DNA from 2 places in the Marinomonas sp. 5E14-1 genome. Region 2 is predicted to be linked to the other one. Evidence: predicted binding sites of a transcription regulator. Region 2 holds the regulator's gene; the other holds the start of a gene.
The links. The regulator PhoB, encoded in region 2, activates phosphate uptake and scavenging genes when phosphate is short. The targets are predictions, from matches to a motif close to TGTCATANNNNTGTCANA.
Positions count from the first base shown of each region.

Region 1 (7,138 bases), on a different contig from region 2:
ACGTACTTATCGCTTTGCAAAAGGTTCAGGAATGCCGCTTTCCACCCCTGTGGTTGAAATGGTTGAAATCGGTGCCGGTGGTGGTTCTATTGCCCATGTCGATGATATGAAACAAATTCGGGTGGGGCCTAAATCGGCGGCTTCTGAACCGGGCCCAGCCTGCTATCAGCGCGGAGGTGAAGACCCAACCGTTACCGATGCTAACCTATTATTAGGTCGTTTAGATCCAGACCTTTTTGCCGGTGGCGAGATCCCATTGTCTGTTGATATGGCAGGGGCTGCGATGAACACTAAGGTGGCGTCTAAAGCCAACTTGGATAAAGAGCAAGCGGCTTTTGGTGTCACCGAAGTGGTTGATGAAAATATGGCCAATGCAGCACGAGTGCATACCGTAGAAAACGGTAAAGAGATTGGTAATTTCACCATGATCGCATTTGGTGGTGGTGCACCACTTCATGCTTGTCGATTGTGTGAAAAATTAGACATGGACTATTTGGTGATTCCACCAGGCGCAGGGGTAGGATCTGCCATTGGTTTCCTTAATGCTCCCTTTTCCTATGAAGCCACAAAAGGAATGTATCAACGTCTAAACAATTTTGATCCTATTCGTATTAATCAATTATTAGCTGACCTGCGCGAAGAAGCTTCGGCGTTTGTTAAACGTGGCGCTGGAAGCATTGACACCACAACCCGCGTACAAGCATTTATGCGTTATACAGGGCAAGGTGGCGAAATTGCCATAGACATTGATTACAAAGAATATGTTGCAGCGGATGTGGATGTTTTTCGTCAAGAATTCGAAGCCGGATACTATAAGTTATTTGGGCGTACCATTGATGGTTTAGGTATTGAGATCACCAACTGGTCTATTACCGTCGCTTCTAAAGTACAAGCTTCGGCTCCAATGACGTTACGTCGATCAGGGCAACAAGTTGCTGTGACGAAAACACGAGAATTTTTTGATGCAGCTTTGCGTAAAGTAGTAACGGCCAATGAAGTTCATCGAAATACCTTAAAACCTGGTGATGCCGTTGCAGGCCCTGCGGTGATTGTTGAAGATGAGACATCAACAGTGGTCACGACAGGTTATACCGTTGTAGCGCAGGATGATAAATCCATGTTGTTGGTGAATAAGAAAACCATGGAGACTCTCTAATATGAAATTAAGTAACGTTGATTATCAAATTATGTGGAACCGCTTAGTGGCGGTGGTAGAAGAGCAAGCAACGACCCTTATTCGTACGGCTTTTTCTACATCAGTGCGAGAGGCTGGGGATCTGTCAGCGGGTGTCTTTGATTGTCGAGGTCGAATGATCGCTCAAGCGGTCACAGGCACACCGGGCCATGTCAATGCCATGGCCGAGTCTGTGCCGCATTTTATCAATGAAATTGGCATGGATAATATTTGCGAAGGCGATGTATATCTTACCAACGACCCTTGGAAGGGAACTGGACATCTACATGATTTCACGATGGTATCGCCTGCTTTTTACGAAGGAAATCATGTTGGTTTTTTTGCGGCAACCGCACACGTGGTAGATATTGGTGGCCGTGGTTACGGCCCCGATGCCAACGAGGTATACGAAGAAGGTTTGCTCGTCCCGATCATGAAATTCATCCATGCCGGTGACGTCAATAAAGACTTGGTGAATATCATCCGAAATAATGTGCGAGAACAGGATCAAGTAATCGGTGATTTGTATTCATTGGCAGCATGTAATGCGGCGGGTGATGCTCGACTCATGGACATGATGAAAGAATTCAATTTGGCGGAACTTGAAACCTTATCTGATTTTATTATCGATAACAGTCGAGCGGCGACCTTATCGCGCATCAAAGACTTGCCTGATGGTACCTACCATAATGACATGACCGTCGATGGCTATGAGAGCTCTGTGGACATGAAAGTCGCGTTGACCATATCAGGCGAGACGTTATTAGCGGATTTTGCAGGTACCTCAGGGCCCAGCAAATTTGGCGTGAATGTGCCTATGGTTTATACCCGAGCGTACGCTTGTTACGGTCTAAAATGTGCTATTGCACCGGATATTCCAAATAACACGGGATCGCTAAAACCTTTTGATGTAACCGCGCCTGAAGGGTGTATTTTAAATGCGCCACACCCTGCACCGGTATCAGTTCGTCACGTATTAGGGCACTTTGTTCCTGACGTGGTACTCGGAGCCTTGCATAAATGCATTCCCGGCGTCTCTCCAGCAGAAGGGGCCAGTGCCCTATGGAATATCTTGCTTAGCGCGCGACCATTAGACCCTTCTTCTGGTTTACCGCCATCTGAAATTATGATGTTTAACTCAGGTGGTATGGGAGCTCGTGCGACATTGGATGGCTTAAGCGCAACCGCGTTCCCATCTGGGGTGAGCACCATGTCGGCAGAAGCGACAGAGCATGTTGGGCCGATCACCATTTGGCAGAAAGACTTATTAGTGGGTTCTGGTGGCAGCGGTGAGTTCCGCGGTGGTCTAGGACAAACTATTGTGATCAGTGCTAACGAAGGTTATGAATTGTATTTCAACGCCATGTTTGACCGAATTAAATTTCCTGCCCGTGGACGAGAGGGAGGTAAAAACGGTGGCGCTGGTAGTTTAGTACTCGATGATGGCACGGTATTAAATGGTAAAGGTCGCCAACATATTCCAGCCGGAAGAAAGTTAATTTTAGAGCTACCAGGTGGAGGCGGTTATGGTGACCCGAAAAAACGATCGCCTGAACTTGTGCGTGCGGATTTAGAAGCAGGGTATATAACGCTTGAACAAGCCGTCAATGACTACGGCCTCACGAATTAATCTGAGTCCGTTATAAAATTAGTATTAAATAAGATAGAGACATAATGATGACAAACAAGACAAAAATTGCATTAGTAACTGGTGGCGCACAAGGTATTGGCTTAGCTTGTGCGGAAGCATTAGCACAAGACGGTTATAAAATAATTTTGGCCGATATCCAAGAAAGCGCTGTTAATGCAGCCGCTCAAAAATTAGGGAATGACACTGTCGCTTATGTTTGTGATATGGGGGATTCTGCGCAGATATTAGCCATGTTTGATAGCATTGAGGCGGAACATGGCCCTGTACACTGCTTAGTGAACAATGCGGGTATTGCGAATCCCGGCGACTTCCTTGAGCTATCAGAAGAGCAATTCCGAAAAGTGATTGATGTTAACTTAACAGGCACATTCATTGCGCTGCAACGTGCTGCAAAAACCATGGTCGAGAAGCAAATTCACGGCTCGATTGTGAACATGACATCAGTCAACGCGCAAGTAGCCATTCCAAGCATTGCGGCTTACTGTGCGTCTAAAGGTGGCGCGATGCAGCTAACGAAAGTGGCGGCTTTGGCCTTAGCTAAAAATGGTATTCGCGTTAACGCGGTAGGTCCAGGTTCTATTGATACTGAAATGATGGCAGGCGTTAACGCAAATCCTGAAGCAATGGCTCGCGTGCTCAGCCGAACACCGTTAGGCCGTGTGGGTACGCCTCGTGAAGTGGGAGATACTGTGGCTTTTCTAGCCAGTGACAAGGCAAGTTATATCACAGGTGAAACGATTTACATTGACGGCGGTCGTTTAGGTTTGAATTATACCTGTTAACACAGTGATTTAATGTCAAAGGCGCTTAATTCCTTTACTTTTAAAGATCAAACAACAGCCAGTATATGCTGAGGTCAAACGTTCTTTAGCATAAAGACAGCTCTCTGTTTTCATGGCTTCATAAACGCTGGCTGTTGTTATATTAAGTTATGTGTCGAAGATCTCGTATAGGATGTGAGAGACATGGTGTCTTTTGAATTGAGATTTTAAGGCAATAAATAGTGCTATTACACTACTCAAGGAAATGTGTTTTATGTACAAGAAGACTAACTAAAGCAACCGAGTAACGTGTAGACAAAAATGTGGGGGGTCTATTTCTCCATGGTAGTGAGCGCTTGCTTTAAATATGAGGCAACATCACCTTGAGAACGAGTTTTGGTAGAGCACTCTTTGATGGCGATCACGTAATCTGTCGCAAACTTTCTGTCCGCATGACGCTCATCCAAATACTCAATAAATCGCGTCTGTTGGCGATTAAACAGCTTTTTCATTAACTTAGCTTGCGCAACGTTCCCGCCATACAATTTGAGCAGTTTCGGGTCAATCACGTCATTCTCAAGATAATGGACATAACCCAAAAGACCTTTATGTATGATTTCCTTATCTTCTGGCGAGTACGCAGACTCTGAACTTTCGAGCTTGCTATTAACGAAGTCAACCAACGCCAAGCAGGAGTGAATTTCATTGATGGAGGTTTTAGCCGTAGCGTTCATCATGGAAAAGAAAAAAATGACAAACAAAGCAATGTGTTTATAAGTGTTCAAGCCGCCTTCCTTTTTATTATTTATCGCTTAGACCAAAAGCGTCTAAATGCACAACTGACACAGAGTATATTAGCATCACTTTTTTAGTGTGCCATGTTGTGAATTATTCTTAATAAAATATCATACAAAGTACATAGAGCGCACACAATGAATCTCGCAAGCCAATGGTGCAAAAGATATGAAGCAGGAACACAACGCATTAATTGATCAAAAAACACGTTGCGCTTGGGCAGATTCCGCGCCGGATTTTCCCCGTTATCACGATGAAGAATGGGGTTTTCCTGTTACGGATGATCGACGTTTGTTTGAAAAGCTCTGCTTAGAAACATTTCAATCTGGTTTAAGCTGGCGCACTATCTTGAATAAACGCGAAAGCTTCCGTGAGGCGTTTCAGCATTTTGATTTCCACAAAGTCGCCACCTTTGATGAGCAAAAAGTAGCAGAACTCTTAGCCAATAAAGACATAGTACGCAACAAACGTAAAATCCTCGCGGTTATTAACAACGCAAAATGCGCACAAGAAATGGTGAAATCAGAAGGGTCGCTGGCTGCTTTTTTCTGGCGTTATGAGCCTGATGAAGACTCGTTACCGCCACCAGAGACGCAAACTACCTGTAGGGAATCTATTGCCTTATCTAAAGCGTTGAAAAAGCTGGGTTGGACTTTCGTTGGCCCAACAACACTTTACGCTTTTATGCAGTCTATGGGGTTGGTAAATGACCACGCTGAGCACTGCTTTATGAGAAGTAAAATTGATCAGATGAGGAAAAAACTTCAAAGACCTTAGGTACATCAATATCGTTCGAGCACAAATTGAAAACAGAATGCATTGCAATCAGAGAAAGGCGCCATGATTCATGGCTGTTTTCACTACGGCGACCCAACCAACACGCAAAGCGGCTTTTTAAAAAGAGACAGTGTTTTGGATTGACTGAACCGGCCGTTCTTGGCTTTTGGGGGGAAGCAAATTAATTTGATAACGCCAAAATCGCACTGGCTCTTAACAACAATAAAGATGATGCATTCTCTTCTGTTTCAACAAGTTCATTCGCTTGTTGTAATTCGTTCAGTAATGTTTGTGTGAAGAGATCAATCTTTTCTGGTGTAGGTGAAACAAGTAACCAGCGATATAAACGACAAAATAAAATATGCGTTGTATCTCTCATTAAGTCGTGACGGATTTTCTCTCGAATAAGATAGTTGTATCGATAACAGACATTCCAGTAAGTATTAACAGAAAAGTCTTCGACAAGCATTTTGCTCATATGTAATAACGTTGCCAGTTCAATGCGGTCATCTGCATCTATCGAGGTAGGTGATAGGTTCGCCATCATGGTCAGTGTTTCCACTAAAATGTTTTGATCGTCTTCGAAACTCACTCGATCTATCGGAATGATAAGTGTTCCTATACCTGATTTTGTTTCTACAAAACGCTCTAAAGCCAACCTGTGTAAAACTTGACGAATAGGAGTACGACTGACTTCAAATTCCTTAGCCAATTTTTCTTCGTATATTGCTTGCCCATCAGCATATTCACCAACACAAATACGCTTCCTTATCTCATTGCAAATGTATTCTAGTCTATGAATATTGTTCGCTTTAGTCATATTTTACCTTTGTGTCATTAAATCTAGAATCGTTTGATTCTATGCTTGTCCATATAAATGCTAAAAATAACGTAAACGTTACAATATAGGCAATGCATGATTTTTCATTATAGAGAAGGTTGCGAATGTCATGTAAATGGCATATAAAAGTGATAACAATATACCTGTATACAAGTATATAGGCTATATCACTTAAATGTACTCTTTTGGAAAAGCTATGTTGCGTCTGTCTGAAAAGCGAACGAGAACCCTGCTATATCAAGGGTTGTTAATTGCATTTATTCTCGCGTTTTTTTATATCGCTTGTGTAAATGTTAATAATAACCTTGCAGCCGCAGGGATTCATATTGATTATGGTTTTTTATTCAGTGAATCTGGCTTTGATGTCAATGAAAGTCTCATTGAGTACAGCTCTGAAAGTAGCTATATAAATGCATTATTGGTTGGTTTCTTAAATACCATATTACTTTCTTTTGTTTGCATTGTTGGCGCTACATTACTAGGCGTTATGTTTGGTGTGCTGAGAGCGAGTCAAAATTGGTTAGGCAGTTCAATTTCGTTTCTCTATATTGAATTAATGCGCAATCTTCCTAAACTCTTAATATTACTCACTTTATACATTCTCATTATTAACAGTTTACCCCATGTTAGAGAGGCTTATCCGTTTCTTGGCGTTTTTCATATCTCAAATCGAGCGCTGTATTTCCCTACTTTAATTTGGCAAGAACACACGAGCACAGTGCTTTATTCATGTTTGGCTTCCCTTGTTATTGTGTTGATTTATCGCCGATACGTTCGCTATTTTAAAGATGAAACAGGACGAGATTTACCGTTTTTATGGCCGTCATTGTTATTTCTTGGCTTTGTTTTTGTCCTCGTCTCGACTCTGCTAGGTGTACATTATTCTTTTGATATACCAGCTCTTAAAGGTTTTAACTTCGCTGGCGGAGGGCAAATTTCTGTTCAGTTCTTTGTTTTAGCCTTTACTTTAAGTGTTTATCACGGTGGGCAAGTGGCGGAGTTGGTTCGTGGTGGTATTCAATCTATATCCAAAGGGCAAGAAGAAGCCGCTCGTGCCATTGGCTTATCTTATTTACAAACTATGCGCTTAGTTGTGTTACCACAAGCGCTAAGAGTCATTATCCCGCCGATCGGCAATC
Region 1 covers NZ_JBDXMW010000005.1:221,534-228,671, forward strand. The annotation lists gene ABFY09_RS06650 (hydantoinase/oxoprolinase family protein) at 1-1,156, shown strand, start outside; gene ABFY09_RS06655 (hydantoinase B/oxoprolinase family protein) at 1,158-2,804, shown strand; gene ABFY09_RS06660 (SDR family NAD(P)-dependent oxidoreductase) at 2,849-3,607, shown strand; gene ABFY09_RS06665 (hypothetical protein) at 3,919-4,371, opposite strand; gene ABFY09_RS06670 (DNA-3-methyladenine glycosylase I) at 4,550-5,158, shown strand; gene ABFY09_RS06675 (winged helix-turn-helix domain-containing protein) at 5,340-5,978, opposite strand; gene ABFY09_RS06680 (ABC transporter permease subunit) at 6,196-7,138, shown strand, end outside.
Region 1: a site for PhoB is predicted at 6,105-6,122, ahead of ABFY09_RS06680 (ABC transporter permease subunit). Genes of this name have one in related genera too.

Region 2 (7,138 bases):
GGCGTTGAGTTATTAAAATGGTGCCGCGAACAGCCGCAATATCAAAAAGCGGACGTACCATTTGTTATGATTACCAGTCGTGGCGATAAAAGTCATGTTGTTGAAGCGGTGCAAGCGGGAGTAACGGATTATCTTGGTAAGCCTTTTTCAAGTGAACAGTTAATCAATAAAGTTCTTTCTGCCGCGAAGAAACACAAACTGGATGGCCGCTTAGTATCTCAGAAGCCCCGTAAAGCCGATGCAGGAAATCAAAGCGTGGAAACCGCTTCTATTGATGTTTTAATGGAAGGAGGAAAATCTTCTCAGCCTATTCAAGCAACGAAATTTACTCACTCTGATGCCCCCGTCGTGACAGTGAAAGATGTGAAGTTGCCGACGATTGTCCGATTCGAAGAAAAGCAATTTCGCTGCATGGTGATCCAATTTAGTAAGCAAGAAGCCACTATGTTGATTAAAAGTGACGATGTAGTGCCTCAGGTATTAGGGCAAGCTGTGCTGGATTTGGAGCATAAGGGCGCAGTGAACCGTTTAAACTATTATGTGCAATCAGTATCCACGACAGAGAAGAAGCATGATTCAACCTTCTTAACCGTGACCTTGAGCTTAATCGACCAAGACAAGGAAAAAGAAGATTTTATCGCACAACTGTTTAACAGCTTATAAACGGGCGTGAAGGTGTTTAGGTAATAAATAGGGAAGCAAATGGCTTCCCTATTTTTTTTGTGGACCGCTTAGCTTTCATTGCCTTTGAAAATGAGGGTCGAGACAGACTCATGTTGTGTTCGGTTGGCTGGAAAATAGCAGGAGAAAGTACTGCCATGACCTGATTGGCTGCGGATTTGAAGTTTAGCGTCATGATGTAACAATACGTGCTTCACAATGGCCAACCCAAGGCCTGTTCCTCCGGTTTTGGAGCCTCTACCCTTGTCTACCCTAAAGAAGCGCTCAGTGAGTCTAGGAATGTGTCTAGGGTCTATTCCTAAACCAGTATCTTGTACAGAGAAAACGCCATTTAGATGGCTAGACTCCCATTTGATTTTCACTTCGCCACCATCCGGTGAATACTTGATGGCGTTTACGATTAGGTTCGAGAAAGCGCTATACAGCTCTTTGTAAGAGCCGTAAATATAAGCTTCAGCAGGAATTTTGACAGAAATGATGTGTTGCTCAGTCACAATGGATTCCACTGCACTTTGAATAGAATTCACAATGTCTAAAACTTTGTACCACTGATTCTCTTCACGTTTTTCATCGCTTTCTAAACGAGATAAAAGAAGCAAGTCTTCAATAAGGTGTTCCATGCGCTCAGACTGCTCAGACATGTTCACTATGCCTTTCTGCATGCTTTTCGGCAGGCTGTCTTTAAACATATCGAGGGTTTCTAGATAACCTTTAATCACTGTCAAAGGTGTTTTGAGCTCGTGAGAGGCGTTGGCAACAAAGTCTTTTCGCATTTGTTCGAGAAGATGCAGACGAGTGACATCTCGGATAAAAATAAGGTGATCGTTTTTATCGTACAACGTTGTTTGTATTTCTAGATAAACGCCTTCTTTTGCTGGGGACTTAATAACCAGCGGTTCTCCAAAGCGTTTCTGTGAGAAATAGCGGAAAAACTCCGGACTGCGAACGATGTTGGTGATTATCTGACCTCGATCTACAGGGCGCATCAGACCAAAAAAGTGAGCTGCAGAATTGTTCCACCACTCTAAATTTCCTTGGTTGTCCGCCATAATTACGCCTTCTTTTAAGGCGGTTGTCGAGCTTTCGATACGCGTTAATGCTTGGCGCATTCGACGTTTTGATTTACGTTGTTTTTTCTGCAAACGATAAACGGCATCAAAAACGTCTCCCCAAATTCCACTGGCTTCTGGAGGCGACGCCTTACTGGAATAGCGTAGCCAGCTATGGAATTGGTAAAGCTGGTACAGCTGCCAGTACAAAGACCCTAAAACATACAGCAATAATACCCCTAATAACTGACCTATGATCAGGCCAATGACAACACAAGCTGCAAGACCTGACAGCCAACTTAGTATGGTATTTCGCCAAATGTTTTTCATGCGGACCTTTTTGCTGAAAATCGGTAGCCTGTTCCTCGAACGGTTTGTATCAAAGAGTCGTGAGAGCTGCCAATGGCTTTGCGTAAACGACGAATATGAACATCAACGGTGCGTTCTTCTACATAGACATTACCACCCCAAACCTGATCTAGAAGTTGTGCTCTAGAATAGGCGCGTTCTTGGTGCGTCATTAAGAATTTTAGCAATCTGTATTCCGTTGGTCCCATATCCAAAGGTCGAGCCCCTATTGTGACTCGTTGGCTGATAGGATCTAACATTAGCCCTTCAATTTCAATCGGTTCATCAATGCCTTGGGGTGTTGCTCTGCGCAATACGGCTTTTAATCTCGCAACTAATTCACGAGGAGAGAAAGGTTTGGTTATGTAGTCATCCGCACCAACCTCTAAGCCTTGGATTTTGTTGTCTTCTTCACTTTTTGCCGTCAACATGATGACTGGAATTTCAGCCGTTGTGTTGTCTTTCTTCAAGCGACGAGTGAGTTCAATGCCACTGCCCCCCGGCATCATCCAATCAACAAGAATTAAATCTGGTCGGTGGTCGACGATAATTTCGTGGGCTTGCTGAATATTCTCGGCTTCTAAATATTCATAGCCTGCCATTTCTAGAGCAATCGCGATCATTTCGCGTATTGAAGACTCGTCATCAATAATTAATACTTTTTTACCGGTCACAGGATCTACCCTCACCTCAGGAACGGTTTTATTAAAGCTGTCAAATGTGACAGTTTGGTTAAAGTGTCACAACTTTGCCATATATTACAGAAAATAGCTTAAATTTAGACCAATGAAGAGACAAAAGCCAATGCGGTTATTATCTAGAAATGATCGAAAGCAGGCGGCTTTATCACGGCTTCGAGCTTGTTTAAATTGTAAATAAAATAATCCGACACAACACACAAGAGCAATAAAATACGGCCAATCTAATCCAGCCAGTATCCCCACCCAAGTTAAGAGAGACAAAGTCAGACCTTGCAGGCAAAGAATGATAAGCAGATCGTGTTCCCCAAATAAGATAGCCGTCGATTTGATACCGACTTTGAGGTCATCTTCACGGTCTGTCATCGCATAATAGGTATCGTATGCGATCGTCCAGAAGCAGTTGGCAATGAACAGCATCCAAAGTATAGGGTCTCTTAAGTCACCGCCTTGAGCACTGAACGCCATGGGTATTGCCCAAGAAAAAGCCAAACCTAGGAACAGCTGAGGTAAGTGGGTATATCGCTTCATAAAGGGGTAAAGTGCAGCAAGACCTAATCCGATAAATGACAATAAAATGGTTCGAACGTCAGTGAAAAGAATTAAAATAAAGCTTACTGCGCAAAGAGTTGCGAAAAGCGCTAGAGCTTCTTTTGCGGATACGCGACCCGAGGGCAATGGTCGGTTCTTGGTACGTTCAACGCTGCCATCTACATTTCTATCGGCATAATCATTAATCACACAACCAGCAGAGCGCATACTGAATACGCCTAAAATGAAAATAACAATGAGGCGCCAATCAGGCATACCATCAGAGGCGAGCCATAGTGCCCATAATGTTGGCCACATCAATAACAAAGACCCGATAGGGCGATCGAATCGCGTTAGCTCTAGGTAAACTTTCAATTTATTCATATAAAACCAAATGGTGATTTTAGTTGGTTGATATCATCAAAGAAGGCTTCGTTGACCAAGATTCCCACTCCGTATTGTTGGAAAACAGAACGTCTCGCCCATACGGTATTGGATTGATCTGGAAACATCTGTTTAGGCAGTTGAGTGACTTCGACACAGCTTCTAACAAGCGCTCTGTGTTTAAACAAATATCCGCCTAACGGTTTGTTTTTAAGATGTTTTACTTGTCGCCAATGACCTTTTAAGGATTTGGCTGGAATAATTGAACGCGCATAAATAACACTGACACCATCAACCTTTAATAAAACGGTGCGAATTCGAGCTGCCTCACGAGGGCGCAAAGCAAGTCGACGCCTTTCTCGTGCCGTTGGTGTTCCCCATGTGTCTTCAAGTACTTCAACCGTTAGTGTTCCCAGCGTTTGTAGTTTGGCTGTTAAAGAGGCTTTGGTAGTCAGCCAAGGCCAAAGAGTGGTTGGCACTTTTACCTTGTTGACTCTATGTACAGGTGCCCATCGATAGCCAAACTGCAAGGTCGCGGATTGATTCATCAATGTCATAATAAGCTAGGCATTTATCTTGTTAATTAAAGACGCCATTTTATGCAATTCGGCTGATTTTTTGAAAACCTCTTTTTCGCAGTTTTCGGCTTCTTCAAGTGTTAAGCCTATTCCATTGAGCACTTCAGGTTCAATATCAGCTTCGTGACGGAGCTGATAAGTCACGTAGAGCAGTTTGGCTAATACAGCGTGCTCTCCATAATAATGAGGCTTTTTGCTGTATCTGATGGCCATCCAAATATTGTCTGGCAAGCTCCAATAACGCAGTAGCCAAGATGCCAATTGTTCCTTGCTAAAATGCAGTATGTGCATTTCAGTAAACTCTGCTGCCAGATGCGCGTTAGCTTCTTGGTAGCGAGATAGAATGGAAAAATGAGGTGGCAAAATAGCGTTGATCGCAAGAAATCCGAAGTTGTGTAGCAAGCCTGCTAAGTAAGCATGTCCGAGCTTTGGACGGTTTTTAATTGGCATCGCTTTTACTAAGGATTCCATAAGTACAGCATTTGAAACAGAATCTAACCAGAAGTCTTCATAATGACGAGGTCCTTCTTCAGGCGTTTTAAAAGCGTTACCCATTGATAATCCAAGCGCCAAATTCATCACCATTTCAAAGCCGAGCACGCGAATAATGGCATCCTCTACAGACTCAATCGACCCCGGCGCTCCATAGTAAGGAGAAGACGCCCAGCTAACAACCTGTGCAGATAAACTTGGGTCTAATGCAATGACTTCACATAGTTCATCTGTTCCTGCGGACTTATCTGATGACAGTTTGATGATGCGATGGGAAGAAGCGGGTAAAGGCGGAACCTCTAATGTTTCTTCCAAACGTTGCTTGAGTCGTATGGACTGAAATTTACCGAGTGCTTGAAGAATTTGCTCTTCGTCATTTTCGTGGTTTTCTGCCGGTTTGTTGATTGCAGAAGTGTGAATAGAAATGCTTTCAAAACGATTTAGAGGGCCTGAAAACAGCTCTTTTAATTGGTTTCCTGTGATCTCTCGGTATTGTCCGTTGGTTTTGGTACAGATAAGAAAAGCTTGGTCATTTTCCAATATGCTGTTTTCTATAATTGTTATTACACTGTTGGGTTTTATAAGAGCATCGCCCGATGGATGAAAGTGAGCAACGGGCTCTAAACGACGTTTTGTGATGCGTGATACAGCAGCAATATCGAGCATGTTGCTTTCAGGGAAAAGAACCTGCAAACGACCAGAGTGATCTGCTAAATGCACCACTCGTATTCTCTGATTTTGTTGGTGGTCTGGTAAGACTTCCATAAAGGTTCTCGATTAAAACTATCAGACATAAAAAAGCCCCTCGTCGGGGCTTTTTCCAATATACCAGATTTTAAAACGAAGTTTCGAGTTTCGAATTAATGATTTAGGATTTGGCTTAGGAAGTTTTGAGTACGATCATGCTGAGGATTGTTGAAAAACTCATTTGGCTCATTGGCTTCAACGATTTCGCCGGCATCCATAAACACAACACGGTCGGCAACGGTTTTTGCAAAGCCCATTTCATGGGTCACACATACCATTGTCATACCTTCTTCTGCCAATTGGATCATAACGTCCAATACTTCCTTGATCATTTCAGGGTCAAGTGCAGAGGTTGGCTCATCAAACAACATGATACGAGGTTGCATACACAAACCACGAGCAATCGCCACACGTTGTTGCTGACCACCAGAAAGCTGACCTGGGTATTTCAATGCTTGGTTAGCGATTTTTACACGCTCCAAGTAATGCATTGCCATTTCTTCAGCTTCTTTCTTTGGTGTTTTACGTACCCAAATTGGCGCCAAAGTCAGGTTTTCCAAAATGGTTAGGTGTGGGAACAGGTTGAAGTGCTGGAAAACCATACCAACATCTTTGCGGATCGCTTCGATGTTCTTCAGGTTATCGTTCATTTCAACGCCATCAACCAGAATGGTTCCTTTTTGGTGTTCTTCTAGACGGTTGATACAACGCGTCATAGTTGATTTACCAGAACCAGAAGGGCCACATACAACGATACGCTCACCCTTTTTAATGCTGAAATTGATGTTCTTTAATACGTGGAAGTCACCGTACCACTTGTTTACATCGTTAAATTCGATGATTGCTTCTTCGCCCTGCGCAAGTTGAGCACGAGCCATATTTGTATTTGACATTATATAGACCTCAAATTCTTAACTAATTTCGCTTGTGCCCTGTTTCTAACTTACGCTCGATTCTCATACTGTAGCGAGACATACCAAAACAGGCGGCCCAATAAATGAATCCAGCAAAGGCATAACCTTCTATTGTTGTACCTAACCAGCTTGAGTCATGTGTTGCTGCTTGAATCCTACCAAGTAAGTCAAACATACCAACGATATAAACCAAGGTTGTATCTTTAAACAAACCAATAAAAGTGTTCACTATGCCAGGTATAACGAGTTTCAGTGCTTGTGGCAAGATAACCAAAACCATTGACTGCCAGTAGGATAGCCCCATTGCGTCAGCGGCTTCATATTGACCTTTTGGAATAGCTTGCAAGCCACCACGGATTACCTCGGCCATGTAAGCGGCAGAGAATAAGGTAATACCAATCAATACACGCATTAGCTTATTAAAGTTCATACCATCAGGTAGGAACAATGGAATCATAACTGATGCCATGAATAAGATGGTGATTAGTGGAACCGCTCGAATTGTCTCGATGAACACAATACAAACAGACTTAGCAATCGGCATGTTTGATTGACGGCCTAGAGCCAGTAAGACACCCAGAGGAAGTGAAGCAACAATACCAATAACACCCAAAAGAGTCGTTAGGAATAAGCCACCCCATAGAGAAGTCTCAACAACTTCTAACCCAAACACTCCACCAGCAAACAAGAAGTAGGCAATGATAGGGTAGACAACA
Region 2 covers NZ_JBDXMW010000006.1:80,669-87,806, reverse strand. The annotation lists gene ABFY09_RS07155 (response regulator) at 1-663, shown strand, start outside; gene phoR (phosphate regulon sensor histidine kinase PhoR) at 732-2,060, opposite strand; gene phoB (phosphate regulon transcriptional regulator PhoB) at 2,057-2,752, opposite strand; gene ubiA (4-hydroxybenzoate octaprenyltransferase) at 2,837-3,691, opposite strand; gene ABFY09_RS07135 (chorismate lyase) at 3,688-4,248, opposite strand; gene ABFY09_RS07130 (HDOD domain-containing protein) at 4,255-5,526, opposite strand; gene ABFY09_RS07125 (amino acid ABC transporter ATP-binding protein) at 5,622-6,401, opposite strand; gene ABFY09_RS07120 (amino acid ABC transporter permease) at 6,424-7,138, opposite strand, start outside.